DNA from 2 places in the Streptomyces sp. NPDC051738 genome. Region 2 is predicted to be linked to the other one. Evidence: predicted binding sites of a transcription regulator. Region 2 holds the regulator's gene; the other holds the start of a gene.
What was found. Region 2 encodes HspR, which represses chaperone genes until heat shock. Its sites were predicted from a motif close to TTGAGNNNNNNNNNCTCAA; they were not measured.

Region 1 (14,643 bases), on a different contig from region 2:
GACAGCCACGCACCCGGGCGCGGTACACGGCCTCGCCTGCGAGGGACGACATCCACGGCTCGTTCATTCCACGCGCTCCTCGACTACGGTCGTACTCATGACCATTGTCCCGCCCGGTAGCGGCGTGCCCGCCACCGCCCCGGCCGACCAGGGCGTGGGCCCCCTCCTGCGGGCCTGGCGGGAGCAACGGCGCGTGAGTCAGCTGGAGTTGGCGTTGCGGGCGGACTCCTCGGCGCGGCACATCAGCTTTATCGAGACGGGCCGTTCCCGGCCGAGCGAGGAGATGGTGCTGCGGCTGGCCGAGCACCTGGACGTCCCGGTGCGGGAGCGCAACGCGCTGCTGCTGGCCGCCGGCTACGCCCCGCGCTACCCGGAGACCCCGCTGGACGACCCGGCACTCGACGCGCTCCGCGCGGGAATGGAGCGGCTCATCCAGGGCTACGAGCCCTACCCGGCCCTCGTGGTCGACGCGATGTACAACGTCCACGCCGCCAACCGGGGCGTCCTGACGCTGCTCGACGGCATCCCCGAGCACCTCCTCACGCCCCCGCTGAACGCGATGCGTCTGACCCTGCACCCGGAGGGCCTCGCGCCGCGCATCCGCAACCTGCGCGAGTGGCGCGGGCATCTGCTCGCCCAGATGGACCGCCAGATCGCGCTGCGCCGCTCCGAGCCGCTGCGCCGACTGTACGAGGAGGTGGCGGCGTACCCGGTCCCGGAGGAGACGCCCGGCCCCGAACCGGCCGAGCCCGTCCCCTACTTCGCGCTGCCGATGCAGATCGAGCACGAGGGCCGCGTCCTGTCCTTCATCTCCTCCATCTCCACCTTCAACACCCCCATGGACGTGACCGTCGCCGAGCTGGCCATCGAGACGCTCCTCCCGGCCGACCCCGCGACGGTCAAGTACCTTCAGTCGCTGCTGCCCTGACGTGCTTTCAGCGCCGCGTACTGCAACCCGGCGAACCCTGCGACGGTGAGCGCCTGGAGCACGGTCCACACCGCACCGGCCGTGCTCGGCGACAGCCACACCGCGAGGCCGACCAGACTCAGCACGGTCCAGGCGAGGTTGGCCTCGATCACGGCCCGCACAGGGAACACGGCGGGGCGGGCACGGGAGGCGAGCAGGCCGACGGCGGCCGCGTACACGGTGAGGAAGGCGCCGAGCGCGAGCAGCAGCGTGGAGTCGACACCGAGGAAGCGGCCGAGCGGCCCGGAAACAGCAAGGTAGGCAAGCCCGTTCGCCCCGGTCACCACCGCGTCCAGGGCCAGAAAGCGGCGCAGCACGGTGTGCGGGTCGGAGGTCCGGGCGAGAGCGGCGAGCGAGGTGGCGGACATGGTGAATCACCCTCCGTCGAGGTCGAGTTGAGGCGGCGAGGCCGGATCCCGAGACGGAGTGCGCCGCCCCGGAACCCGGTGACTCAACGTTCTCGCGACCGGGCAAAGGGGTCGATTACCTGCCGGGTAATGACACCCCCCAGGGGCGCGGGGAACTGCGCGACCAGCCCCCACGAACCTGCACCCGGCACACAACAGTGACCACCCCACCGCTTCCCCGTAACATGGCGCCCGTACTTTCGGCGCGTAGGGGAGGCGTGGCGTGAGTGAGCGGCGACCCGCTCCCACCGTGGGCCAGGTGGTGCTCGGCAAGCGCCTCCAGGAGCTGCGCGAGTCAGCCGGGCTGGGACGCGACGAGGCAGCCCGCGTGCTGCACGTTGCCGCGGCGACCGTACGCCGGATGGAGACGGCCGAGGTCGCGCTGAAGATCCCGTACGTCCAGGTCCTGCTGGAGACGTACGGCGTACCGGAGGACGAGGCGGCGGCCTTCGTCGCCCTGGCCGAGGAGGCCAACCAGCCGGGCTGGTGGCAGCGGTTCCACGACGTGCTGCCGGACTGGTTCAGCCTGTACGTGAGCCTGGAGGGCGCCGCCCGCATCATCCGCTCCTACGAGCCGCACTTCGTGCCCGGCCTGCTGCAGAGCGAGGGCTACGCGCGTGCCGTGATGGAGGCCGGGACGATCGGGCAGGCGGGGCCGGAGACCATGGAGCGGCATGTGTCGCTGCGCATGGAGCGGCAGCGGCTGCTGGAGCGCCCCGACCCGCCGCACCTGTGGGTGATCATGGACGAGACGGTGCTGCGGCGCCCGGTGAGCGCCGACGGCGAGGTGATGCGCGAACAGCTGGACAAGCTCCTGGAGTTCGCCGAGCGCGACCGCGTCACGCTGCAGATCGCCGAGTTCGCCTCCGGCCCGCACCCGGGGACGTACGCGCCCTTCTCCCTGTTCCGCTTCGCCGAGCCGGAGCTGCCCGACATGGTCTACACGGAGTACCTCACCGGCGCCCTGTATCTCGACTCCCGCAGTGAGGTCGCCGCGCACCTGGAGGTCCTGGACCACATGTCGACGGCCGCGGCGTCGGCCGAGCGCACGAAGAAGATCCTGCGAGAGTGCCGCGAGGCCGTCTGACCGGCGTACGGCAACCTTTCCGCCCACGGCCGACGACCTGTCCACGACCGCGGACGAGCACAGCGGACGAGCACAGCGGATGAGCACCGCAGACGAGCACCGCAGACAAGGACCGAGGAGAACACACCGCATGACCGGATCCGATGCCGTACCCGCCCGTATCGACACCAGCCGGCCGCATCCGGCCCGGGTGTACGACTGGTGGCTGGGAGGCAAGGACAACTACCCGGTGGACGAGGAGCTGGCCCGCAGGATCCTCGCCGTGGACGGCACGGTCCTGCGCGGGGCGCGCGCCAACCGGCGTTTCATGCAGCGGGCCGTACGCACCGCCGCCGAGGCCGGGATACGCCAGTTCCTGGACATCGGCACGGGCATCCCCACCGAGCCGAACCTGCACCAGGTGGCGCAGGGCGTCGCTCCGGAGGCCAGGGTCGTGTACGCGGACAACGACCCGATCGTGCTGCGGCACGCGCAGGCCCTGCTGCACGGCACCCCGGAGGGCAGCACCACCTACGTGCACGCCGACGTCCGGGACGTCGACAACTTGCTGAGCCGGGCCGGCGACTCCCTGGACTTCGACCGTCCGGTCGCGCTGTCGCTCGTCGCGCTGACCCACTACTTGGGCGACGACCCCGACGGCGACGACGTGTACGGCATGCTGAAGAAGTACGTCGCCGTGCTCGCCCCCGGCAGCTACGTGATCCTCTCCCAGGTCACCCCGGACCTCAGCCCGGAGGCCATCGAGCAGGCGGCGAACCACTTCCGGCGCAGCGGCACCCCCTTCTACCCCCGGTCCCTGGCCGAGTTCTCCCGTTTCTTCGACGGCCTGGAACTGCTCGGGCCCGGCGTCATCCCCGTCTACGGCTGGCGTCCGGAGCAGGTGGACGTGGCGGCGCAGGCCGAGGGCATCGTGCCGGTGTACGCGGGGGTCGCCCGCAAGCCCTGATCCACCCGCGTGCCGTGCGGCGGTACCCGTACGGGTGCCGTGAACAGGTGCCTTCCCGCGCTCCGCCCTAGGTTCGGGACCAGGGCAAGCCAAGGGAGCGCCTGTGACCGACACGCAGATACCGCCCGCCGCGCCCGCGGAACCGGGCGCGGCGCTGCTGAAGGCCGGGAGGTTCTTCCGGCCGGGCACGGCCGCGCCCGATCTGCACAGCGTCGCGCTGACCGGCGGGCGCGAGGCGGACGCCTTCTACCGGGACCGTTGGAGCCACGACAAGGTCGTGAACTCCACGCACGGCGTGAACTGCACGGGCTCCTGCCGCTGGAAGGTGTACGTCAAGGACGGCATCATCACCTGGGAGACCCAGCAGACCGACTATCCGAGCGTCGGCCCCGACCGCCCCGAGTACGAGCCCCGCGGCTGCCCGCGCGGCGCCGCCTTCTCCTGGTACACCTACTCCCCCACCCGGGTGCGCTACCCGTACGTCCGCGGTGTGCTCCTGGAGATGTACCGGGAGGCGAAACAGCACCTGGGGGATCCCGTCCTGGCCTGGGCGGACATCCAGAACGACCCCGAGCGCCGCCGCCGCTACCAGCGGGCGCGCGGCAAGGGCGGTCTGGTGCGGGCGAGTTGGGACGAGGCGGTCGAGCTGGTCGCCGCGGCCCACGTCCACACCATCAAGACATACGGCCCCGACCGCGTCGCCGGCTTCTCGCCCATCCCCGCGATGTCGATGGTGTCGCACGCGGCGGGCGCCCGCTTCCACTCCCTCATCGGCGCCCCGATGCTCTCCTTCTACGACTGGTACGCCGATCTGCCCGTCGCCTCCCCGCAGGTCTTCGGCGACCAGACCGACGTACCGGAGTCGGGCGACTGGTGGGACGCGGCGTATCTGATGATGTGGGGCTCGAACGTCCCGGTGACCCGCACGCCCGACGCGCACTGGATGGCGGAGGCCCGCTACCGGGGCCAGAAGGTCGTGGTCGTCGCCCCCGACTACGCCGACAACGCCAAGTTCGCCGACGAGTGGCTGCACCCGCACCCCGGCACGGACGGCGCGCTGGCCCTCGCGATGGGCCACGTCATCCTCAAGGAGTTCTTCGTCGACCGCGAGACACCGTTCTTCGCGGACTATGTACGGCAGTTCACCGACCTGCCCTTCCTGGTCACGCTGGAGGAGCGGGACGGCGCCCACGTCCCCGCGAAGTTCCTGCGCGCCTCGGACCTGGGGCAGGCGGGCGAGGGCGCCGAGTGGAAGACGGTCGTGCTGGACGAGGTGTCGGGCCGCGCGGTCGCCCCGAACGGCTCCCTCGGCTTCCGCTGGACCGAGTCGGGAAAGGGCCGGTGGAACCTCCAACTCGGCGACATCCGGCCCCAGTTGAGCATCTACGGCAGTGAGGTCTCGGCTGGTGTCGAGGTGCTGCTGCCCCGCTTCGACACCGAGGGCGGGACGCACGGGCAGGGGCGCGGGGCCGTCGTACGGCGTGGTGTTCCGGCGGTGAAGCTGGGCGGTGCGGGCGGGCCGCTGGTGACGACGGTCTTCGATCTGCTGCTCGCGCAGTACGGGGTGGCGCGGCCGGGGCTGCCGGGCCGCTGGCCGGTGTCGTACGACGACGCCGACGCGCCCGGCACGCCCGCCTGGCAGTCGGCGCACACATCCGTTCCGGCGGCCAAGTGCGCACGGATTGCGAGGGAGTTCGCCCGGACGGCCGAGCGGTCGAAGGGCCGCTGCATGATCCTGATGGGCGCCGGCACCAACCACTGGTTCCACTCCGAGACGATCTACCGCGCCTTCCTCGCCCTGCTCCAGCTGACCGGCTGCCAGGGCCGCAACGGCGGCGGCTGGGCGCACTACGTGGGCCAGGAGAAGTGCCGTCCGGTGACCGGCTGGGCGACGCTCGCGGCGGCGTCGGACTGGTCGCGACCGCCGCGTCAGATGATCGGCACGGCGTACTGGTTCCTCAACACCGACCAGTGGCGCTACGACCGGTTCACGGCCGACGTGCTCGCCTCGCCGCTCGGTTCGGGGCGGTTCCGGGGGATGACGGGGGCTGACTGCCTCGCGCTGTCGGCGCGTGCGGGGTGGATGCCGTCGTACCCGACCTTCGACCGCAATCCGCTGGAGCTCGGCGAGGTGTTCGGCGATCCGGTGGCGCGGGCGGTGGCCGAACTGCGCACGGGCAGCCTGAAGTTCGCCTGCGACGACCCGGACGCGCCGGAGAACTGGCCGCGGGTGCTGACGCTGTGGCGGGCCAACCTGCTGGGCTCGTCGGCGAAGGGCGCCGAGTACTTCACCCGGCATCTGCTGGGCACGCACTCGTCGCTCCAGGCCGAGGAGGCTCCCGAGGACGTACGGCCGCGTGAGGTGACCTGGCACGAGGAGGCGCCCGAGGGCAAGCTCGACCTGCTGCTGTCGCTGGACTTCCGGCAGACGTCGTCCACGCTGCTGTCGGACGTCGTGCTGCCCGCCGCGACCTGGTACGAGAAGCACGACCTGTCCAGCACGGACATGCACCCGTTCGTCCACTCCTTCACCCCGGCCGTGGATCCGCCGTGGCAGGCCCGCACCGACTTCGACGCGTTCAAGGCGCTGGCCGAGCGGCTCAGCGAGCTGGCCGTCGACCATCTCGGTGTACGGAAGGACCTGGTGGCGACGCCGCTCCAGCACGACACCCCGGGCGAGATGGCCCAGCCGGGCGGGGTCGTCCTGGACTGGAAGCGGGGGGAATGCGCTCCCGTGCCCGGGCGGACCATGCCGAACCTGACCGTCGTGGAGCGGGACTACACGGCGATCGGCGCCAAGTTCGCCGCACTCGGGCCGCTGGTGGAGCAACTCGGCCTGCCCGCCAAGGGCATCACCCTGAAGCCGGACGAGGAGGTCGAGGACCTTCGGCACCTGAACGGCGAGACACCCGACGGCCGCCCCTGCCTCGATACGGCCGTGAAGGCGGCGAACACCATCCTCGCCCTGTCCGGCACGACCAACGGCCGCCTCGCCACCCAGGGTTTCCGCACCCTTGAGGCCCGGACCGGGCAGGAGATGGCGCACCTGGCGGCCGAGCACGAGGGCAGGCGGATCACGTACGCGGACACGCAGGCCGCGCCGGTACCGGTGATCACCTCGCCGGAGTGGTCGGGCAGCGAGTCGGGCGGCCGGCGCTACACGGCCTTCACCCTCAACACCGAGCACCTCAAGCCCTGGCACACCCTCACCGGCCGCCAGCACTTCTTCCTCGACCACGACTGGATCCACGAGCTGGGCGAGGCGCTCCCGGTCTACCGGCCGCCGCTGGACATGAACAAGCTGTTCGGCGAACCGCGCCTGGGACCGGACGGGCAACGGGAGGTGACGGTCCGTTACCTCACCCCGCACAGCAAGTGGTCCATCCACTCCGAGTACCAGGACAACCTGTTCATGCTGGCCCTCTCCCGAGGCGGCCAGAACATCTGGATGTCCCCGCAGGACGCCGACGCGATCGGCGTCGTCGACAACGACTGGATCGAGGCGGTCAACCGCAACGGCGTGGTCGTCGCCCGTGCCGTCGTCTCGCACCGTATGCCGCCCGGCACGGTCTACATGCACCACGCGCAGGAACGCACGGTCGCCGTCCCGAAGTCGGAGACCACCGGCAAGCGCGGCGGCATCCACAACTCGCTCACCCGGCTGATCCTCAAGCCGTCCCATCTCGTCGGCGGGTACGCCCAGCTCTCCTGGGCGTTCAACTACCTGGGCCCGACGGGGAATCAGCGCGACGAGGTGACGGTGATCCGCCGCCGCAGCAGCCAGGAGGTCGAGTACTGATGCGCCCCATGGCCCAGATCGCGATGGTGATGAACCTCGACAAGTGCATCGGCTGCCACACCTGCTCGGTCACGTGCAAGCAGGCGTGGACCAACCGGCGCGGCATGGAGTACGTCTGGTTCAACAACGTCGAGACCCGCCCCGGACAGGGCTACCCCCGCCGCTACGAGGACCAGGAGCGCTGGCGCGGCGGCTGGGAGCTGAACCGGCGCGGGGCCCTGAAGCTGAAGGCGGGCGGCCGGTTCCGCAAGCTCGCCGGGATCTTCTCCAACCCCGAACTCCCGGAGATCAAGGACTACTACGAGCCCTGGACGTACGACTACAAGAACCTCACCGACGCCCCGCTCGGCGACGACTACCCGGTGGCCCGGCCGATCTCACAGCTCGACGGCAAGCCGATGAAGATCGAGTGGTCGGCGAACTGGGACGACAACCTCGCGGGCGCCACGGCCTACGGCGACTTCGACCCGATGGTCGAGCGGGCGCGCAGACAGGCCTCGGACAAGGTGCGGTTCGAGTTCGAGCAGAGCTTCATGTTCTATCTGCCGCGCATCTGCGAGCACTGCCTCAACCCGTCCTGCGTGGCGTCGTGCCCGTCGGGGGCGATGTACAAGCGGGCGGAGGACGGCATCGTCCTCGTCGACCAGGACCGGTGCCGGGGCTGGCGGATGTGCGTGACCGGATGCCCGTACAAGAAGGTCTACTTCAACCACAGCACCGGCAAGGCCGAGAAGTGCACGATGTGCTACCCACGCGTCGAGGTCGGCCTGCCGACGGTCTGCTCGGAGACGTGCGTGGGCCGGCTGCGCTATCTCGGGGTGATGCTGTACGACGCCGACAAGGTGACGGCCGCCGCCTCGGTCCGGGACGAACAGGCCCTGTACCAGGCCCAGTTGGATGTCTTCCTCGACCCCGAGGACAGCGGCGTGCGGCGGGCGTGCGAGGAGGCGGGCATCCCGTACGACTGGCTGGAGGCGGCCCGCCGCTCCCCCGTGCACGCGCTGATCAGCAAGTACCGGGTGGCGCTCCCGCTGCATCCGGAGTACCGGACGATGCCGATGGTCTGGTACATCCCGCCGCTCTCCCCGGTGGTGGACGCGCTGTCGGAGACCGGGCACGACGGCGAGGACGCGGGGAACCTGTTCGGCGCGATCGACAGCCTGCGCATCCCGCTGGAGTACCTGGCGGAACTGTTCACGGCCGGTGACATCGGCCCGGTGCGGTCCTCGCTGGAGAAACTCGCCGCGATGCGCGCCCACATGCGGGCGATCAACCTCGGCGAGGAGCCGGATCCCTCGGTGCCGGCCGCCGTGGGCATGGGGACCTTCGAGATCGAGGAGATGTACCGGCTGCTGGCGATCGCCAAGTACGAGGACCGGTATGTGATTCCGACGGCCGCCGTCGGGGATGCCCGGCGGCTGGAGGAGTCGGCGCTCCCGCAGGGGTGCAGCCTCGACTACGCCGGCGGGCCCGGCATGGGCGGCAGCGGACCCTTCGGCCAGGACTCGGGCCGCAAGATGCTGCCGCTGGTGTCGGTGGAGAACTTCCACGCCCTGCGCGGACGGCAGACCTCCGACGGCACCACCGACACAGTTCCCACGGCCGACACAGTTCCCACGACCGACACCGAGGAGGCCTGATGCCCTCCTTCGAGGTGCTCTACCAGGCGGCCGCGCTCTGCCTGACCTACCCCGACGACGACTTCCGCGCCCGCCTGCCGCTCCTGCGCGAAGCCGCCCCCCAGCTACGGGAGTTCACCGACCACGCGGCGGTCACGCCCCCGCGGGACCTCGCCGCGCACTACGTCGAGGTCTTCGACTTCAGGAACCGCCACAGCCTGTACCTGAGCTGGTGGAGCGACGGGGACACCCGGCGGCGCGGCATGTCGCTGCTCCGCTTCAAGGACCTCTACCGCGCGCACGGCCTGGAGTTCACCTGCGAGGAGTTGCCCGACTTCCTGCCCGCGGTCCTGGAGTTCGCGGCCCGCACCGGCAGCACCGAACTGCTGCTGGAACACCGGGACGCCCTGGAACAGCTCCGCTCCCGGCTCACCGACTTCGGGACACCGTACGCGTCCGTCCTGGACGCCGTATGCGCCACACTGCCGACCGCACACTCGGGGGTGCGCTCATGACCACACTCCTCTGGGGCGTCCTGCCGTACGTCACCTTCGCCCTGCTCGTCGCCGGCCTCGTCTGGCGTTACCGCTACGACAAGTTCGGCTGGACCACACGCTCCTCCCAGGTCTACGAGTCGAAGCTGCTGAACATCGCCTCGCCCGCCTTCCACTACGGCATCCTGTTCGTGCTGGCCGGCCACCTCGTCGGGCTCTTCATCCCCGAGTCGTGGACTCAGGCCGCGGGCGTGAGCGAGCACACCTACCACCTCTTCTCCCTCTACGGCGGCACGGCGGCCGGCGTGCTCGCGGTCGGCGGGATCGGACTGCTGATCTACCGCCGGCGCACCAACGCCCCCGTGTTCCGGGCGACGACCGCCAACGACAAGGTCATGTACGTCGTGCTGCTCGCGGCGATCGTGATGGGCATGGTCGCCAAGCTGGCCCACGCCGGCGGCGACGGCTACGACTACCGCCAGTCCATCGCTCCCTGGGCCCGCAGCCTGTTCACCCTCCAGCCGGACATCGACCGTATGGCGGGTGTGCCGGTGCTGTACGAGGTGCACGCGGTGATCGGCATGGTGCTGATCGCGCTGGTGCCGTACACGCGGCTGGTGCACATGTTCAGCGCGCCGGTGCAGTACCTGTTCCGGCCGTATGTGGTGTACCGCAGCCGCGACCCCGAGCAGTTGGGGCCGCGGCCGGAGAAGCGGGGCTGGGAGCGGGCGGGGTCCTAGGCGGCCCCTCCCTTCTGCTCCTTGTCGTCGTCGACGATCTCGGCGTCCACCACGCCCTCCTCGTCGGACGTGTGGGACGTGTCGGATGTACGCGCGCTCTGGTCCTCGGCCGCTGAACCGGCCGAGGCGGACGCGTACATGGCCTGGCCCATCTGCTGGCTGACCGTGGCCAGCTTCTCGATCCCCGTGCGCAGGGCGTTCGTCTCGGCGTTCCGCTCCAGTTGCTCCTTGAGGTCCGCGATCGCCGACTCGACCTCCGACCTCGTGTCCGCCGGGACCTTACCCTCGCTGTCGGGGTTGTCGCGGAGGAACTTCTCGGTCTGGTAGACGAGTTGTTCGGCCTGGTTCCGGGTCTCGGCCGCCTCACGGCGGTTGCGGTCCTCCTCGGCGTACTGCTCGGCGTCCCGCATCATGCGGTCGATGTCGTCCTTGGGGAGGGCCGAGCCGCCGGTGACCGTCATCTTCTGTTCCCGACCGGTGGCCAGGTCCTTGGCGGAGACGTGCATGATGCCGTTGGCGTCGATGTCGAACGCGACCTCGATCTGCGGGACCCCGCGCGGCGCCGGCGGCAGCCCGGTGAGGTCGAAGACGCCGAGCTTCTTGTTGTACGCGGCGATCTCGCGTTCGCCCTGGTAGACCTGGATGCCGACGGAGGGCTGGTTGTCGGTGGCGGTGGTGAAGATCTCCGAACGCCGGGTGGGAATGGTCGTGTTGCGTTCGATGAGCTTCGTCATGATGCCGCCCTTGGTCTCGATGCCGAGGGACAGCGGGGTGACGTCGAGCAGCAGGACGTCCTTGACGTCGCCGCGGATGACACCGGCCTGGAGGGCGGCGCCGACGGCCACGACCTCGTCGGGGTTGACGCCCTTGTGCGGGTCCTTGCCGGTGAGTTCCTTCACGAGGTCGGTGACGGCGGGCATCCGCGTGGAGCCGCCGACGAGGATGACGTGGTCGACCGCGGAGAGCTTGATGCCGGCGTCCTTGACCGCCTGGTGGAAGGGGGTCTTGCAGCGGTCGAGGAGATCGGCGGTGAGCTCCTGGAACTGGGCGCGGGTGAGCTTCTCGTCGAGGTGGAGGGGGCCCTCGGCGGAGGCGGTGATGTAGGGCAGGTTGATCGTCGTCTCGGAGGAGCTGGACAGCTCGATCTTGGCCTTCTCGGCGCCCTCGCGCAGCCGCTGCAGCGCCATCTTGTCGTTGCCGAGGTCGATGCCGTTCTGCCCCTTGAACTTCTTGACGAGGTACTCGACGACCCGCTGGTCCCAGTCGTCGCCGCCGAGGTGCGTGTCGCCGTTGGTGGCCTTGACCTCGATGACGCCCTCGCCGATCTCCAGCAGGGAGACGTCGAAGGTGCCGCCGCCGAGGTCGAAGACCAGCACGGTCTGCTCCTCACCCCGGTCCAGGCCATAGGCGAGGGCGGCGGCCGTGGGCTCATTGATGATCCGCAGCACCTTCACGCCCGCGATCTCCCCGGCCTCCTTGGTGGCCTGCCGCTGGGCGTCGTCGAAGTAGGCAGGGACAGTGATCACCGCGTCGGTGACGTCCTCACCGAGATAGGCCTCGGCGTCCCGCTTCAGCTTCTGCAGCACCCGGGCCGACAGCTCCTGGGCCCGGTAGCGGGTGCCGTCGATGTCGCCCTGATCGGGGAAGCGCCAGGGGCCGTCGCCCATGTGCCGCTTCATGGAGCGGGCGGTGCGCTCGACGTTCGTCACCGCCTGCCGCTTGGCCACCTCCCCCACGAGCACCTCGCCGTTCTTGGCGAAGGCGACGACCGACGGTGTGGTCCTGGCCCCCTCCGCGTTGGCGACCACAGTGGGTTCGCCGCCCTCCAGGACGGCGACCACCGAGTTCGTGGTCCCGAGATCGATCCCGACCGCGCGTGCCATCGTTGTCCCCTTCCGCCAGGGCACCCCTTTGAACTCCAGCACAAAACTTGAGTGAGTTCTTGTCAATGGGACGGGTGACCAAGCGGACGGTCACCAAACGGGGACTGAGCGCTCGCTCAGCGGCTGAGGGTCGGTCCGAAGGGCCACCCTTCAGGGGCGCGGGGCTGTGTCGATATGCGGCTCCGCCGCGTGGGCGCGACAAGCCACGACGGCGCCGCAGACGCCACACAGCCCTTCCCGGCACCCCCGTGGGCGACCCGCTACGCCAACTTCGCCGACAGCGTGATCGTCGTCCCTGTCAGCGCCTGACTGACCGGACAGTTCTTCTTGGCGTCCTCCGCGGCAGCGACGAACGCCTCGTCGTCGATCCCCGGCACCGTCCCCTCCACGGTGAGGTGAATCCCAGTGATCCCCTCACCCGGCTGGAAGTTCACGTCCGCCGAGGTGACCAGCTTGGTGGGCGGCGTACCGGCACCGTTCAGGGCGTGCGACAGCGCCATGGAGAAGCAGCTGGAGTGCGCGGCGGCGATCAGCTCCTCGGGGCTGGTCTTGCCGTTCGCGTCCTGGGAGCGCGAGGCCCACGTCACCGGCTGCGCCTCGATGGCACCGGAAGAGTCGAAGTTGACGACACCGTTGCCCTCGAGCAGGTTGCCTTCCCAGACGGTGTGTGCGGAGCGCGTGGTTGCCACGATTCTTCCTTTCGGATGGGGGCCCGTTCTCCTGGGCCCGTGTCCCCATCCGATCACACTCCGGCTCAACTCACGCGGAAGACCGGCCCACGCGGGGTGAACGGCAGGCGACGGCCTTGCGGAATCAGGTACGCGTGCTCGCGCCGCACCCGCAGGACGTCGCACCAGCCGTCCGTGATGACCAGGACGGGCGCGCCCGGCGGGAAGTCGTCGGCGCGGTGGAGGAGGTCGATCCCGGGCTGCAGGACCGTACCGCCCCGGCCGTGCACCCGCACCCGCCCGGCGATGTCCGTCACCGGCACATACCCCGCGTCGTGCGGCCCCGCGTCGCAGAACACCACCCGCGCCGCCGGTACGTCCCGGGCTTCGGCGTAGGAGGCGATGGCGCCGAGCGCCTTGCCGAGGAGCACGCGGTTCATGGACCCGGAGGTGTCCAGGACGACGCCGAAGGTGCAGCGGGCGATCTCCTCGGGCGGGAAGTAGCGGCCCGCGCGCGGGATGTCGGGGGTCGACGCCTGGCGGCGCGCAGGACGGGCGTACGTCCGCACCGGCTCAGGGCGTGGCACGAACTCGTCGAACCAGCGGGCCAGTCGGGCGTCCCACGGGAGCGGCGGATGGCTGAGCGCGCGGATCTCCTCGACCAGGCCGCCGGGCAGGAAGCCGCGCTCCTGCTGCTGGTGCAGGTCGAGGCCCTGGCACAGGCCCCGGCGGTAGAACTCGTCGAGGTCGACGAAGTCGCCGGGCGCGCTGAGCGGGGCGCCCAGCACATCGCCGAGGCCCTTGCCGCGCAGGGTGGCCAGCCGGCGCATCCGGCGCAGGTCGCCGACGATCCGGTCGTACACCTCCTCGGCGGACAGGCCGCTGAACTGCGCGTCGTACAGCAGTCCTTGGGGCATCTCGCCGACCTGCATCTCGCGCAGCCAGCCGTTGATGACGTAGTCGCAGGCGACGTTGAAGAGGTAGGGGTCGCGGGTGCCGCAGCGGTCGCCGTGGCGCAGGGCGGCGTGCAGCATCTCGTGGGCGAGGATGAAGCGCCACTCCTCGTCTTCGAACGTCCGCAGCGGGTTGATGTAGATCTCGCCGGCCTCGGCGTTGACCGCGGCGACGGCGATGCCGTGCGCGCGGGCCAGTTCGGCGTCGGCGACCAGCTTGATGCCGGCCGCGATGCCGCCGAGCAGGGGGTAGGAGGTGATGAACCACTCCAACGCCCACTGCCAGGGCCGCTTCTTGACCGGTTCGCCGTCCATGGAGTCGCGGCGGCCGCCCGCCATGTCCATCGCGGTGGAGACGGTGCGGGTCAGCGCGGTGGCGAAGGCCAGTTGGTGATCCGGGGGCGACCCGAACCATCCCGTCCACTCCACGAGCAGCAGGTCGGGCTCGGCGCCCGCCGTGCCGCAGCGCTCGTACGCGGCCGGGATGCCGTCGCGCCGCCAGCGCGCGGCGAGCTGCTCCTCGTCGCCGTCCGGGTAGGTCAGGGGCAAGTGGTCCGGGGCCCGCCCGACCGGGAAGGTGAGCAGGAATCGGTTGACGACGACGCAGCGGGCGGCGAGTTCGGCGCGGTCGGGCTGCGCGGGCCTGCCCTTCTTGGAAGGGACGTGACCGAAGCCCAGGTGCAGGACGGCGTGCGCGATGGCCCAGGCCCAGGTGGCCGGTTCGGCGATGCAATCGGGGTGGGCGTGCAGGTCGCCGTCGGAGTCGACGCGGACGAGGCCGTCGTGGGGTGCCTGCTCGCAGTCCTCCAGACGGCAGACGGCGAACTCGACCGCCGCCAACGCCGGGTTGGCCTTCACCAGCGCCATCCCCTCGGCGAAGGCCTCCGCCGCGAGGTCCCGCTTCTTCTTCCCCTTCCCCTTGCCGTTGCCCTTGTCCTGGGTGCGGCTCATCGGCGCGCCTCCACCAGCCGGGGCATGTCACGCGCCGCCTCCACCAGGAACCAGGACGGCAGCACCGGATTGCCGTCGGCGTCGGAGGCGATGACGCTCTGGGCGACCTCGACGGAGATCTCCGCGAGC
Region 2 (14,643 bases):
GCCCTGGTCTGCTTCCGTGAACTCGTCGGCCAGTTCTCGTCGCGGCCCGGCCCGAAGCACGCGGCCGACCCGGTGAACGGGACCAAGCAGACGAAATCCTGACCGGTCGGTTCAGGACTGGTACGGCTGCTGCGGCTGCCCGTAGGACTGCTGACCGCCGTGCCCGCCGCCGAGGGCCTGCGCCTGCAGTTGCTCCGCCTGCTCCGCGGTGACCTTCTGCTCGGCGCCGCAGAAGGTGCACTGCGTCGCGTACTTGGTCGAGAACGGGAACAGCGGCACGAAGAACAGCGTGAACTTCGTGACGCGCTTCCTGAGCGTGTGCGCGGCCGGATTGCCGCACTGGCCGCACACCAGGGTGAGTATCGCGAGCTGGTAGAGGTAGCCCTTGGTACCGAAGATGATCACGCCGCGGATCCTTTCCGATCGCTTCCTGCCGTGTGTACGACGACGCCCCCTGCCCGAGGAGGACAGGGGGCGTCGTACTGCTTTAGAAGCTACTTCACCGGCTCGGGCTCCGGCTCGCTCTCCGCCTCGGCCGTGTCCTCGGGGTCCACCGGCGTCTTGACCGACTCCAGCAGGAGCTGGGCGACGTCGACGACCGTGATGGACTCCTTGGCCTTGCCGTCGTTCTTCTTGCCGTTGACCGAGTCGGTCAGCATGACCAGGCAGAACGGGCAGGCCGTCGAGATGATGTCGGGGTTGGTGGAGAGAGCCTCGTCGACGCGCTCGTTGTTGATGCGCTTGCCGATCCGCTCCTCCATCCACATCCGCGCACCACCGGCGCCACAGCAGAAGCCGCGCTCCTTGTGGCGGTGCATCTCCTCGTTACGCAGGCCCGGGACGCTGGCGATGATCTCGCGCGGGGGCGTGTAGATCTTGTTGTGGCGGCCCAGGTAGCAGGGGTCGTGGTAGGTGATGATGCCCTCGACCGGGGTCACCGGGACCAGCTTGCCCTCGTCCACCAGGTGCTGGAGCAGCTGGGTGTGGTGGATGACCTCGTAGTCGCCGCCGATCTGCGGGTACTCGTTGCCGATCGTGTTGAGGCAGTGCGGGCAGGTGGCGACGATCTTCTTGGCCGCCTTGGGCTTGGCGGACTCGGGCGTCACCTTGCCGTCGTCGTCCATCTCCTCGCCGAACGCCATGTTCAGAGCCATGACGTTCTCCATGCCGAGCTCCTGGAAGAGGGGCTCGTTGCCGAGGCGGCGCGCGGAGTCACCGGTGCACTTCTCGTCGCCGCCCATGATCGCGAACTTGACGCCCGCGATGTGGAGGAGTTCCGCGAAGGCCTTCGTGGTCTTCTTGGCGCGGTCCTCCAGGGCGCCGGCGCAGCCGACCCAGTACAGGTACTCGACCTCGGTGAGGTCCTCGATGTCCTTGCCGACGACCGGGACCTCGAAGTCGACCTCCTTGAGCCATTCCAGGCGCTGCTTCTTGGCCAGGCCCCAGGGGTTGCCCTTCTTCTCCAGGTTCTTGAGCATCGTGCCCGCCTCGGACGGGAACGCGGACTCGATCATCACCTGGTAGCGGCGCATGTCGACGATGTGGTCGATGTGCTCGATGTCGACCGGGCACTGCTCGACGCAGGCGCCGCAGGTGGTGCAGGACCACAGGACGTCCGGGTCGATGACGCCGTTCTCCTCGACGGTGCCGATCAGCGGACGCTCGGCCTCCGCAAGGGCGGCCGTGGGGACGTCCTTGAGCTGCTCCTCGGACGCCTTCTCCTCGCCCTCCATCGTCTTGCCGCCACCGGCCAGCAGATACGGCGCCTTGGCGTGCGCGTGGTCGCGCAGCGACATGATCAGCAGCTTCGGGGAGAGCGGCTTGCCCGTGTTCCAGGCCGGGCACTGCGACTGGCAGCGGCCGCACTCAGTGCAGGTGGAGAAGTCCAGCAGGCCCTTCCAGGAGAACTGCTCGACCTGGGAGACGCCGAAGACGTCGTCGTCACCGGGGTCGGTGAAGTCGATCGGCTTGCCGCCGGAGGTCATCGGGAGCAGCGCGCCGAGGGCCGTCCCGCCGTCCGCGTTGCGCTTGAACCAGATGTTCGGGAAGCCCAGGAAGCGGTGCCAGGCCACACCCATGTTGGTGTTCAGCGAGACCACGATCATCCAGATGAACGAGGTGCTGATCTTCACCATCGCGGTGAAGTAGATCAGCGTCTGGAGGGTGGCGACGCTCAGGCCCTTGAAGGCCAGGACCAGCGGGTACGAGGCGAAGTACGCGGCCTCGTAGTGCTCCACGTGGTGGATCGCGCCCTCCAGGCCGCGCAGCACGTAGATCGCGAGGCCGATGGTGAGGATGACGTACTCGACGAAGTACGCCTGACCGGACTTCGAGCCCGCGAAGCGGGACTTGCGGCCGGCCCGGGAGGGCAGGCTCAGCAGGCGGATCACGATGAGCACCGCGATGCCCAGGATCGTCATCACGCCGATGAACTCGATGTACAGCTCGAACGGCAGGAACCCGCCGATGACCGGCAGCGTCCAGTCGGCCTGGAAGAGCTGGCCGAACGCCTGCGCCAGGGTCGGCGGCAGGGTCAGGAAGCCGACCGCCACGAACCAGTGGGCGAAGCCGACGATGCCCCAGCGGTTCATCCGGGTGTGGCCCAGGAACTCGCGTACCAGCGTCACACTGCGCGCGTAGGGGTTGTCGGTCCGGCTGCCGGCCGGAACCGGCTGGCCGAGTTTGAAGTACCGGACGAACTGGCCGATGGCGCGTGCTAGCAGCGCAACGCCGACCACGGTCAGTACCAGCGACACGATGATCGCGGCGAGTTGCATTTCGGGGCTCCTCGGGCCTGCGAGGGGTCAGATATTACTAAGCGGTAACTTATGCAGTCCGTCTGAGACTACCCCCATCTTCCGTCGCACTGTAGCCAGGTGCGGGGTGATCTGAGTCGCTGAGGGTTGCCTTAAGATCCGAACGTGTTATTCGTCTCAAAAAGGGATATACGGCACTAACCTAGCTCCGTGCTGTACGGGATCGCCGCCGCCACCGCCGCCCTTCTCCTCGCCGCCTTCCTGTCGGCGCTGTTCCGGCTGCCCGCGCTGCGCCTCGGCATCATCGACCGTCGGCGGCAGCGGCCCCTGCCGTTGTTCGGCGGTCTGGCCGTCGTCCTCGCCACCTGCCTGGTCGTGGCCGGCTGGGAGTGGGCGGGGGTCGCCCCGCTGGGCCCCGAGATCCGGCGGCTGCTGATCGCCGCGGGCGCCGTCGCCCTGCTCGGGCTGGTCGCCGACGTGCGGCGGGTGAAGGCGCGGTTCCTGGTCGGCGGTACGGCCGTGGCGGCGGCCTGCGTGGTGCCGTACGGCGAGACGGGGTTCTGGCTGGGGGTGCCGGCCGTCGGTCTGATCGTCCTCGTCACCGTCGGTTTCAAGGCGCTCGACCATGCGGACGGGCTGGCCGGCACCGTCGGGGTCGTCACCGCCTTCGGTGTCGGTGTGCTCGCGGCGGCCGAGGTGATGGACGAACTCGCCGTGCTGCTCAGCGTGCTGGCCGCCGCGCTGACCGGGTTCCTCATGCACAACTGGCCGCCCGCGCGGATCGGGTTCGGGTCGTGCGGGTCCCTGTTCGTCGGGTTCGTGGTGGCGGCCTCGGCCGTGATGACCCGGGCCGGACGCGATCCGGTGTCGAGCGTGGGCATCCTCTACTCGCTCACCGCCCTCGCCACCGCCGACGTGCTCCTTGTGACGCTGTCCCGCCGGCTGGCCGGGCGGCCACTGCTGCGCGGTGGCCCGGATCACCTGGCCCACCGACTGCGCCGCCTCGGCCTCACCCCGCCGGGCGCGGCCGTCCTGCTGGGGGTCGCCGCCTTCGCCGGGGTGCTCGTCGGGGTTCTCGTGCACATGGGATGGCTCGCGGTGTCCGGGTTGTACTGGGTGGCGGCGGTCGCCCTCATCGCCGTACTCGGACTGCTGCGGATCAAGGTCTACGGGCCTCGGCGTCAACCCTATTTCCCCGTAGGGGATACCACGCGGACGTCCACTCACGTCACATCTACGCAGGTCAGAGCCCAGTTGCGTGTAAGGAACGGATAAGAGTTGAGCGGGGTCGACTCACCTCTGTTGACCGGGTGCCAGGCGTCATGCACACTTGAGTCCGTTCCACTCAAGTCAGCTGGAGGAATCAACCATGGCACGTGCGGTCGGCATCGACCTGGGCACGACTAACTCCGTCGTCAGCGTTCTCGAAGGCGGCGAGCCCACCGTCATCACCAACGCCGAGGGTGCCAGGACCACGCCGTCCGTCGTCGCCTTCGCCAAGAACGGCGAGGTGCTCGTCGGCGAGGTGGCCAAGCGCCAGGCGGTCACCAACGTGGACCGGACCATCCGTTCCGTGAAGCGCCACATGGGCACCGACTGGAAGATGGAGCTCGACGGGAAGCCCTTCAACCCGCAGCAGATCTCCGCCTTCATCCTCCAGAAGCTGAAGCGGGACGCCGAGTCCTACCTGGGCGAGAAGGTGACCGACGCGGTCATCACCGTCCCGGCGTACTTCAACGACTCCGAGCGCCAGGCCACGAAGGAGGCCGGCGAGATCGCCGGTCTGAACGTCCTGCGCATCGTCAACGAGCCCACCGCGGCCGCGCTCGCGTACGGCCTCGACAAGGACGACCAGACGATCCTCGTCTTCGACCTCGGTGGCGGCACCTTCGACGTGTCCCTGCTGGAGATCGGTGACGGCGTCGTCGAGGTGAAGGCCACCAACGGTGACAACCACCTCGGTGGTGACGACTGGGACCAGCGCGTCGTCGACTACCTGGTCAAGCAGTTCGCCAGCGGCCACGGCGTGGACCTCGGCAAGGACAAGATGGCCCTCCAGCGCCTCCGCGAGGCCGCCGAGAAGGCCAAGATCGAGCTGTCCTCCTCCACCGAGACCTCGATCAACCTGCCGTACATCACCGCCTCCGCCGAGGGCCCGCTGCACCTGGACGAGAAGCTCACCCGGGCTCAGTTCCAGCAGCTGACGGCCGACCTGCTGGAGCGCTGCAAGACCCCGTTCTTCAACGTGATGAAGGACGCCAACGTCTCCATCAACGAGATCGACCACGTCGTCCTCGTCGGTGGCTCCACCCGGATGCCCGCCGTCGCCGAGCTCGTGCGCGAGCTGACCGGCGGCAAGGACGCCAACAAGGGCGTCAACCCGGACGAGGTCGTCGCCATCGGCGCCGCCCTGCAGGCCGGTGTCCTCAAGGGTGAGGTCAAGGACGTCCTGCTCCTCGACGTGACCCCGCTGTCCCTCGGTATCGAGACCAAGGGCGGCATCATGACCAAGCTCATCGAGCGCAACACCACGATCCCGACCAAGCGGTCCGAGATCTTCACGACGGCCGAGGACAACCAGCCGTCCGTGCAGATCCAGGTCTACCAGGGCGAGCGCGAGATCGCGGCGTACAACAAGAAGCTCGGGATGTTCGAGCTGACCGGTCTGCCGCCGGCCCCGCGCGGTGTCCCGCAGATCGAGGTCGCCTTCGACATCGACGCCAACGGCATCATGCACGTCACGGCCAAGGACCTCGGCACGGGCAAGGAGCAGAAGATGACCGTCACCGGTGGCTCCTCGCTGCCGAAGGACGAGGTCAACCGGATGCGCGAAGAGGCCGAGAAGTACGCGGAGGAGGACCACGCCCGCCGCGAGGCCGCCGAGACCCGCAACCAGGGCGAGCAGCTCGTCTACCAGACGGAGAAGTTCCTCAAGGACAACGAGGACAAGGTCCCCGGTGAGGTCAAGACCGAGGTCGAGGCCGCCGTCGAGGAGCTGAAGACCGCGCTCAAGGGCGAGGACACCGCCGAGATCCGCACCGCCACCGAGAAGGTCGCCGCGGTCTCGCAGAAGGTGGGCCAGGCCATGTACGCCGACGCCCAGGCCGCTGCCGGTCCGGAGGGTGCCGCCGGTGGTCCGGAGGGCGCCGCCCCGGGTGGCAAGGCCGCTGACGACGACGTCGTCGACGCCGAGATCGTGGACGACGAGCGCAAGGACGGGGCCGCGTAATGACGGAGGAGACCCCGGGCTTCGAGGAGAGGCCCGACGTCCCCTCCGGCGCGACCCCTGACGACGCCGAGTCGAAGGCCGCAACCCCGCCGAACGGCGAGGGGGCGGCCCCGGCCGGGGACGGAGCAGCAGACGCGGGCCTGGTGGCCCAGCTGGATCAGGTGCGTACGGCGCTCGGTGAGCGCACGGCGGACCTCCAGCGGCTCCAGGCCGAGTACCAGAACTACCGCCGCCGTGTGGAGCGGGACCGGATCACGGTCAAGGAGATCGCCATTGCGAACCTCCTGACCGAGCTCCTGCCCGTGATCGACGACATCGGCCGCGCGCGGGAACACGGCGAACTCGTCGGCGGATTCAAGTCCGTCGCGGAGTCGCTGGAGACCGTCGCGGCGAAGATGGGCCTGCAGGCCTTCGGCAAGGAGGGCGAGCCCTTCGACCCGACGATCCACGAGGCCCTGATGCACTCCTACGCTCCGGACGTCACCGAGACGACCTGCGTCGCGATCCTCCAGCCGGGGTATCGCATCGGCGAGCGCACCATCCGCCCCGCGCGGGTGGCCGTCGCCGAGCCCCAGCCGGGCGCGCAGACCGTCAAGGCGGAGGAGGCGACCGAGGCGGCCGGCGACGACAAGGAGAACGGTGGCCCGGACGAGGGCTGACGTTGAACTGACGGAAAACCCGATCAGGGAGGAGGGACGTCGGGGATGAGCACCAAGGACTTCATCGAGAAGGACTTCTACAAGGTCCTCGGCGTCCCCAAGGACGCCACCGAAGCCGAGATCAAGAAGGCGTACCGCAAGCTCGCCCGCGAGAACCACCCGGACGCCAACAAGGGCAACGCCAAGGCGGAGGAGCGCTTCAAGGAGATCTCCGAGGCGAACGACGTCCTCGGCGACCCCAAGAAGCGCAAGGAGTACGACGAGGCTCGCGCCCTCTTCGGCAACGGCGGCTTCCGCCCGGGGCCGGGCGGCGCGGGCGGCTCCTTCAACTTCGACCTGGGCGACCTCTTCGGAGGCGGCGCCCAGGGCCAAGGGGGTTCCGGCGGCTTCGGCGGCGGAATCGGGGACGTCTTCGGGGGCCTGTTCAACCGCGGCGGCACGGGTCCGGGTACCCGCACCCAGCCCCGGCGCGGCCAGGACATCGACACCGAGGTCACCCTCAGCTTCACCGAGGCGATCGAGGGAGCGACGGTCCCGCTGCGGATGTCCTCGCAGTCGCCCTGCAAGGCCTGCGCAGGTACCGGCGACAAGAACGGCACGCCCAGGGTGTGCCCGACCTGTGTCGGCACCGGCCAGGTGGCCCGGGGTTCGGGCGGCGGCTTCTCGCTGACCGACCCCTGCCCGGACTGCAAGGGGCGCGGCCTGATGGCCGAGCACCCGTGCCTGGAGTGCAAGGGCAGCGGCCGCGCGAAGTCGTCCCGGACCATGCAGGTCCGCATCCCGGCCGGGGTGTCGGACGGCCAGCGCATCCGGCTGCGCGGCAAGGGAGCGCCCGGCGAACGCGGCGGCCCGGCGGGCGATCTGTACGTCACCGTGCACGTCGACGCGCACCCGGTGTTCGGCCGCAAGGACGACAACCTCACGGTCACCGTCCCCGTGACGTTCACGGAGGCGGCGCTCGGCGGCGAGGTCAGGGTCCCCACCCTGGGCGGACCGCCGGTCACCCTGAAACTGCCGCCCGGCACGCCCAACGGCCGTACGATGCGGGCGCGGGGCAAGGGCGCGGTCCGCAAGGACGGCACCCGCGGCGACCTCCTGGTCACCGTCGAGGTGAGTGTTCCGAAGGACCTGACGGGGAAGGCTCGTGACGCACTGGAGGCGTATCGCGAGGCGACCGCGGACGAGGACCCGCGGGCGGAGCTGTTCCAGGCCGCGAAGGGAGCATGAGTCAGATGGACGGTCGTCGACGCAACCCGTATGAACTGACCGAGGAGACCCCGGTCTACGTCATCTCGGTGGCGGCCCAGCTCTCCGGGCTGCACCCGCAGACGCTGCGTCAGTACGACCGTCTGGGCCTGGTGTCCCCGGACCGCACCGCCGGCCGGGGCCGGCGCTACTCGGCCCGCGACATCGAACTGCTGCGTACCGTCCAGCAGTTGTCGCAGGACGAGGGCATCAACCTGGCCGGCATCAAGCGCATCATCGAACTGGAGAACCAGGTCGCCGCGCTGCAGTCCCGGGTCGCGGAACTGCAGGGCGCCCTGGACGGCGCGGCGGCGGCGATGCAGCAGCGTGAGGCGGCGGTGCACGCGTCGTACCGCCGTGATCTGGTGCCGTATCAGGAGGTCCAGCAGACCAGCGCGTTGGTGGTCTGGCGGCCGAAGAAGGCCAAGGACTAGACAGCCGTACACGTGACGGGGCCCGGAGGTTCGACCGAACCTCCGGGCCCCGCTTCATGTGCCGGTCGGATGCCGACGTCGGTCAGCGGCCGACGAAGAACTCCAGCGAGGAGCTCTGGGCACCCTGACGCCCGTAGGCGTCCACGGCGTACACGGTGACCATGCACGGGCCGTTGTAGGGCGGCGTCCAGGAGAGGGCACCCGTCGTCGACAGTTGGGTGCCGCTGGATCCGCAGGCGCCGTCGATCTCCCAGGAGTACCCCTTCAGCACCCGTCCTTCGTCGCCCGGGCCGGCCTTGGCGGTGACCTGGATGGCGGCCCGCGCGGGAATCCCCGTCGAGACCAGCGTCAGCCGCGGCGCGGCCGGGCCGGTCGCGGTGGCGGGGGTGAGCCGGTCGACGGTGAGCTGGTCGGAGGGCGCCGACTCGGCAGCCGTGCCGTCCACGGCGGCGACGTAGTAGAACGCCTTGCCCGCCGGAGCGCCGCGGTCGTCCCAGCCGTTGCCGAGCGTGGTGCCGAGGGCGGTCCAGGCGCCGTCGGTGCGGCGGTAGACGCGGAACTGGCCGGAGCCCTCGGCCGCGTCCCAGTGGAGCTCGGTCCGGTCGTCGTGGCGGACAGCGGTGAGCCCGGTCGGGGCGGGTGTGCCGCTGGGCTCGGGCCGCGTGACCGTCACCGGGGCGGAGACCGGGGAGACGTTCATGGCGCCGTCGACCGCGTGCACCCGGTACGTGTAGGCGGTCCCTGTCGCGGCGGTGAAGTCCGTGTAGGACGTGCCGAGCAGCGTCTCGGGCCCGTCCGGGTCCTGCTGCCCGTCGGGCGCGCCCCACACCTCGTAGTGGTGGACGTCCGGTGCGGAAGAGGGCTGCCAGGTGAGCGTGTTGCCCGCGGTGGTGCCCGTCGCCGTGAGGCCGGTGACCTGGCCCGGGGCGGTGCGGTCGACGGTGGTGACGGCCTTCTCCGCCGTGCCCGTCGACTCGTTGCCGGCCTTGTCGTAGGCGCGTACCTGGTAGTAGTACGTCGCGCCGGTCACCGGCAGGGTGGCGTCCGTGTACGTCGTGGAGGTGGTCGTCGCGAGCGGTGTGCTGCCGAACGGCGTGCCCTTCAGCCGCCGGTAGACGCGGTACCCCGCGAGGTCCATCTCCTTGTTCTTCGCCCAGGTCGCCTTCGCCTTGCCGGTCGCCGCGTCGTACGACACCGAAGGCGCCGTCGGGGCAAGGGGCTTGACCTTGTCGACGGCGGCGGAGGTGCGCGGCGTGTAGCCGAACTTGACGTTCGCCGTGCCGGTCCAGTGGGCGAAGTCGACGCGGAGGGTGTGCTTGTCGGCCGGGATCGTGACGTTGACGGTCTTCCTGACCGTCGTGGACACGTTCTTCCAGAGGTCGATCCTGAGCTTGCCGTCCAGGTAGACGCGGATGCCGTCCTGGGCGGAGGCGGAGAAGGAGAAGGGTCCGCCGGAGCCGAAGTCGCGGGTCAGGGTCCAGCGGACGGAGAACCTGTCCTTCGGGAGGCCCGAGGCCGGGGCGCCGGTGCCCCAGTTCTGGTCGATGGCGGTGTCGCAGTCGGTCTTCTTGGCGGTGCCCGAAAGGGTGGTGTTCGCGAAGAACTGCCGCTTGAAGACGGGCGATGCGCAGGTCACTGCGGCGGAGGCGGGCGCGACGGTGGCCGTGAGGAGGCCGCCCGCGGTCACGAGCACGACCGTCGCCGCGGTCGCGGCGGTCGTGCGTCTGGCTGGGTTCATCGGGTCCTTCGGTCTGTTCGGCGACGGTGATCATCACCGTCGCCGAACAGGACTCGCCGGGGCCGGAATTGGTTGTACGACCATTGGCTGTACGGCCATGGGTTGTGCGGCCATGGGTTGTACGACGGCCACTGGGCGGGACGTCAGCCGGGGATCATGTCGCCGGCCATCTCCGTCGCGATCATCCACCAGGGCCGGGCGCCCGTGCCGAAAGCGGCGGCGAGCGCGTAGCCGAGGGCCGCGTCCAGGGGCTCCGGCTCGGCGTCCTCGCGCCACTCGGCGAGCACGCGTCCGTCGCCGTCCGAGGAGAAGTCGCCGATGTGCCGCCCGTCCCGCAGCAGGCGGCTGCCCGGGACGGAGTCCGGCACCAGGCGCCAGACGCGGCCCTCGTGGCGGACGTCGACGCGGTACGAGCGACGGCTCAGCCGACCCTTGGCGGGGGCGAGGACGACCTCCTCGCCGTCCACGGTCAGCGTGAGCCGGCTCCCGTCCCGGGTGCCGACCGGGACGTGCTCCTCGGCCTCGGCCCCTTCCGCGCGGCGCAGTTCGATCCGGGGCACCGACTCGCCCTCGACGATGACCTCGCCCAGCCCGGTGTCGAGCCGGACCGCTATCGCGCCGAACCGGTCGTCCTCGTGCTCGTGCTCGTCCTCGTGCTCGTCGTGCCGGTCCGTGGTCGCGGGTGCCGGGTTCTTGGGCATCAGGTCTTCCTTCGCTGTATCGCCTCGTGCTGATCATGGTCGCGCACGCGGCCGCCGGTTCGGCGGGCCGTGCGGCTGGCCGGGTTCGTTCGGTCCTCTGATCGAGAGCCGGACGGTGTCGCGCACGTGCCCCGACTGCGACTCGCGTGGAATGGAGTGCTTGTGCTGATCTTGGTCGACTCGTCGACCAAGGTTCGGTGGAGGGGGTGTAATGGGCGTTTGGAGGCAGTCCGTCATGTCTTCACATGCTCAGCGGAGCGTGGCGTTGCGCACTCGTTAAGTGATTCCGCTTGACGCTGAGGGGCGACGACGCGTTGGCTTTTCAGACACCTGGGCGCAATGGCGCGTCCGTGTCCCGAAGGCACCAGAAGTGAGCTCCTCTATGCGTCCCATGCGCCCCCTGCGTCGTACCGCCACCGCCGTGGCCGCCGCATCCACGATGACCCTCTCGCTGGCCGCGTGCGGGGCTCTGGGCGTCACCGGGGACAGCAGCGAGGCGAGCCCGACCAAGGGGAACGACGTCACCGTGGGGCTGCTGCTGCCGGAGACGGCGAACACGCGCTACGACAAGTTCGACTTCCCCATCATCAGGAACAAGGTCCTGGAGCTCACCGACAAGCAGGGCAGGGTCGACTACCAGAACGCGGACGCGGACGCGTCCAAGCAGGCGGACCAGCTGCAGCAGATGATCGACGACCAGGTCGACGTGATCCTGCTGGACGCCGTCGACTCGCACGCCATCGCCGACGGCGTGCAGAAGGCCAAGGACGCCGGCATCCCGGTCATCGCCTACGACCGCCTGGCCGAGGGCCCCATCGACGCCTACGTGTCCTTCGACAACGAACTGGTCGGCGAGGTCCAGGCGCGCACGCTGCTTGAGGCCATGGGGGAGGTCGACTCCTCCGACAAGATCGTCATGATGAACGGCTCGCCCACCGACCCGAACGCCAAGCAGTTCAAGGCGGGCGCCCTCTCCGAGCTCAACGGCACGGTGGACATCGCCAAGTCGTACGACACCAAGGACTGGAAGCCGGAGAACGCCCAGGCCAACATGGCCGAGGCGATCAAGGCGATCGGCGTGAACAACATCAAGGGCGTCTACTCCGCCAACGACGGCATGGCCGCCGGCGTCATCAAGGCCCTGGAGGCCGCGGGCGTGTCCGAGCTGCCGCCGATCACCGGGCAGGACGCCGAACTGGACGGCGTCCAGCGGATCGTGAGCGGCGAGCAGTTCATGAGCGTGTACAAGTCGTACCCGCAGGAGGCCGAGAGCGCCGCGCAGATGGCCGTGGCCAAGGTCCAGGGCAAGGACATCCAGTTCGACTCCCTCACCCAGGACCGGGTCGACAGCCCGACCGACAAGGACATCCCGTCCCTGCTGGTCCCCGTGGTCGCGCTGACCAGGGACAACATCAAGAAGACCGTCCTCGCCGACGGGATCTACGAGCTGTCCGAGATCTGCACGGCCGAGTACAAGGCCGGCTGCGCGGCGATCGGGCTCAGCAAGTAGCGCTCGGCGGACACGGCCTCAGGCAGGGGCCCGTCTGTCTGATTACGGCTTCAGGAAGGGGCCCGTCGGTCTTCCGACGGGCCCCTGCTTCTGCCCGTTCACACCACCCGCGTGAACTCCACCGTCACCTCCGGCGGACCACCCGGTACACCCCGGTAGATGCCCTTGTGCGGCGTGACGTCGTCGTAGTCGCGCCCCCGGCCCACCACCACATGGGACTCGTCGGCCCGGGTCCGGTTCGTGGGGTCGTAGCCGCACCAGTCGCCCGCCCAGTACTCGATCCAGGCGTGGCTCTGCCCGGCCACCGGACGGTGCGGTTCCGCCTCCCGCTCGGGGTGCAGATAGCCGGAGACGTACCGCGTCGGCAGCCCCAGCCCGCGCAGCAGGGCGATGGTGACGTGGGCGATGTCCTGGCAGACACCCGCGCCCTGCTCCCAGGCCTCTGCGGCGGAGGTGTTCACCCCCGTCGCGCCGGGCAGATACGACACCCGGTCCGCGACCAGCGACGACACGGCGACCGCCGTCCCGTGCGGGTCGAGGCCGGCCGCCGCCTCCCGCGCCTTGGCGATCAGCCCGTCCGGGACCGTCGTACGCGCCGTAGTGTCCGCGAACTCCAACAGGCGGGAGTTCGCCGTCCGTTCGGCCACCTCCGCCCACCCGGGCGCCTCGGGGAGCGGGCCCGGCGGATGGGTCTCGACCAGGCTGGAGGCGGTGATGGTGAGGTCGGCGTGCGGGTCCATCAGGTCGAAGCCGGTGACCTGGGTGCCCCAGTAGTCCCAGTACGCCCAGGTGGTCGCCGCCGGGCTGATGGTGACCCGGGCGTCCAGGGTGGTCTGGCTGGGCAGCGTCAGCGGGGTCATGCGGACCTCGTTGTGCGAGGACGCGGCGGGCTGGGCGTACGGGACACGCGTGACGTGCTTGATACGGAGGCGGCGCGACGCGGTGGGGTCCGCGGTCAGGGGAGCCGTGGTCATGGTCACGCTCCTTCCTGGGCCCACTCGACGGGCCCCTGGTACGGGAAGAACCGGTCGGCCACGGCGTCCATCGAGGCCATGCACGCCTGCTGCAAGTCCCTCAGCAGTGCGGGCAGTTGCTCCTCCAGGGCGTGCGTGTCCAGGTATTCGAGGCGGGTGCGCATCCGGCCGATCGGGCGGCGCGCGGGGTCCTGGCGGGGGCGGCCCAGCGCGGTGAGGCACTCCTCGGCCGTGGTCAGGGCGTGCAGTGCCGAGCGCGGGAACTCGCGGTCGAGGAGGAGGAACTCGGCGACGCGCGGGGTGTCGCCGAAACCGCCGTACACGCGCGCGTACGCCTCGTCCGCGCCGGACGCGCTCAGCAGGGTCGGCCAGTCGGGCGCGTGGGCGGCGTCCAGCACCCGCACCGACAGCAGCCGTACGGTCATGTCCACCCGCTCAAGGCTGCGGCCCAGCACGACGAAACGCCAGCTGTCGTCCCGGCTCATGGTCGAGTCGGCAAGACCGAAGAACAGCGCCGCGCGCCTGCGCACCAGCTCCAGATAGGCGTACGGCCCCGTGCGCCTCGCGGCCAGTCGCTGGTCGGCCAGCGCGTGCCAGGTGGAGTTCAGGCACTCCCACATCTCCGACGAGACGGCCTCGCGGGCACTGCGCGCGTTCAGCCGGGCGGCGCCCAGCGCGCCCTCGATGGAGCCGGTGGAGCGGGCGTCGAAGGCCAGCTGGTCGAGCACCTGCTGCATGTCCACGGGCTCGCCGCCCGCGTCCATGCCGAGGATCGCGTACAGCGACCGGCAGGCCACGTCCTCGTCGCGCCAGGGGTCCTCCAGCATGCGGTGCAGATAGGCGTCGAGGATGCGGCCCGTGGCGTCGGCGCGCTCGACATACCGCCCGGTCCAGGTCAGCGCCTCGGCGATGCGGGAGAGGATCACGTCGTTCACTGCTGCGCCCCTTCCTGTACGACGGTGGGGGTGCCGTCGGGTCCGAGCTGACGCGGGGCGACGTCGGGCAGTACGGCTGCCGGCGCCGCCGGTCGTTCCGCCGGGCCCTCCGCGAGCACCCAGGTGTCCTTGGAGCCGCCGCCCTGACTGGAGTTGACGATGAGGTTGCCCTCCTGGAGAGCGACCCGGGTGAGGCCGCCGGGCAGCACCCAGACATCGTTGCCGTCGTTGACGGCGAAGGGCCGCAGGTCGATGTGGCGCGGTGCCATCCGCTCGCCCGAGAGGGTGGGGGAGGTGGACAGGGCGACCGGCCGCTGGGCGATGAAGCCGCGCGGATCGTCGATGACGGCTTTGCGAGTGCGTTCGATGGTGTCCCGATCGGCCTTGGGGCCGATCACGATGCCCTGCCCGCCGGCGCCGTCGACGGGCTTGACGACGAGCTGCTCGATCTGGTCGAGGACG

Region 1: dnaK (molecular chaperone DnaK) is a predicted target of HspR. The motif match lies at 11,990-12,008, and genes of this name have one in related genera.

Annotation. Positions count from the first base shown of each region.
Region 1 is NZ_JBITCM010000003.1:322,483-337,125, forward strand. Features, by position in the region: gene ACIA8X_RS09275 (ADP-ribosylglycohydrolase family protein) at 1-67, opposite strand, end outside; gene ACIA8X_RS09280 (helix-turn-helix domain-containing protein) at 98-928, shown strand; gene ACIA8X_RS09285 (hypothetical protein) at 910-1,335, opposite strand; gene ACIA8X_RS09290 (helix-turn-helix domain-containing protein) at 1,598-2,461, shown strand; gene ACIA8X_RS09295 (SAM-dependent methyltransferase) at 2,592-3,407, shown strand; gene ACIA8X_RS09300 (nitrate reductase subunit alpha) at 3,511-7,206, shown strand; gene narH (nitrate reductase subunit beta) at 7,206-8,846, shown strand; gene narJ (nitrate reductase molybdenum cofactor assembly chaperone) at 8,846-9,340, shown strand; gene narI (respiratory nitrate reductase subunit gamma) at 9,337-10,059, shown strand; gene dnaK (molecular chaperone DnaK) at 10,056-11,942, opposite strand; gene ACIA8X_RS09325 (OsmC family protein) at 12,203-12,631, opposite strand; gene ACIA8X_RS09330 (hypothetical protein) at 12,697-14,514, opposite strand; gene ACIA8X_RS09335 (ATP-binding protein) at 14,511-14,643, opposite strand, start outside.
Region 2 is NZ_JBITCM010000001.1:411,416-426,058, reverse strand. Features, by position in the region: gene ACIA8X_RS01835 (DUF2637 domain-containing protein) at 1-102, shown strand, start outside; gene ACIA8X_RS01830 (zinc-ribbon domain-containing protein) at 112-405, opposite strand; gene ACIA8X_RS01825 ((Fe-S)-binding protein) at 495-2,777, opposite strand; gene ACIA8X_RS01820 (MraY family glycosyltransferase) at 2,967-4,031, shown strand; gene dnaK (molecular chaperone DnaK) at 4,126-5,985, shown strand; gene grpE (nucleotide exchange factor GrpE) at 5,985-6,644, shown strand; gene dnaJ (molecular chaperone DnaJ) at 6,690-7,871, shown strand; gene ACIA8X_RS01800 (heat shock protein transcriptional repressor HspR) at 7,877-8,323, shown strand; gene ACIA8X_RS01795 (fibronectin type III domain-containing protein) at 8,406-10,061, opposite strand; gene ACIA8X_RS01790 (hypothetical protein) at 10,205-10,762, opposite strand; gene ACIA8X_RS01785 (sugar ABC transporter substrate-binding protein) at 11,154-12,272, shown strand; gene ACIA8X_RS01780 (transglutaminase domain-containing protein) at 12,371-13,246, opposite strand; gene ACIA8X_RS01775 (alpha-E domain-containing protein) at 13,249-14,181, opposite strand; gene ACIA8X_RS01770 (circularly permuted type 2 ATP-grasp protein) at 14,178-14,643, opposite strand, start outside.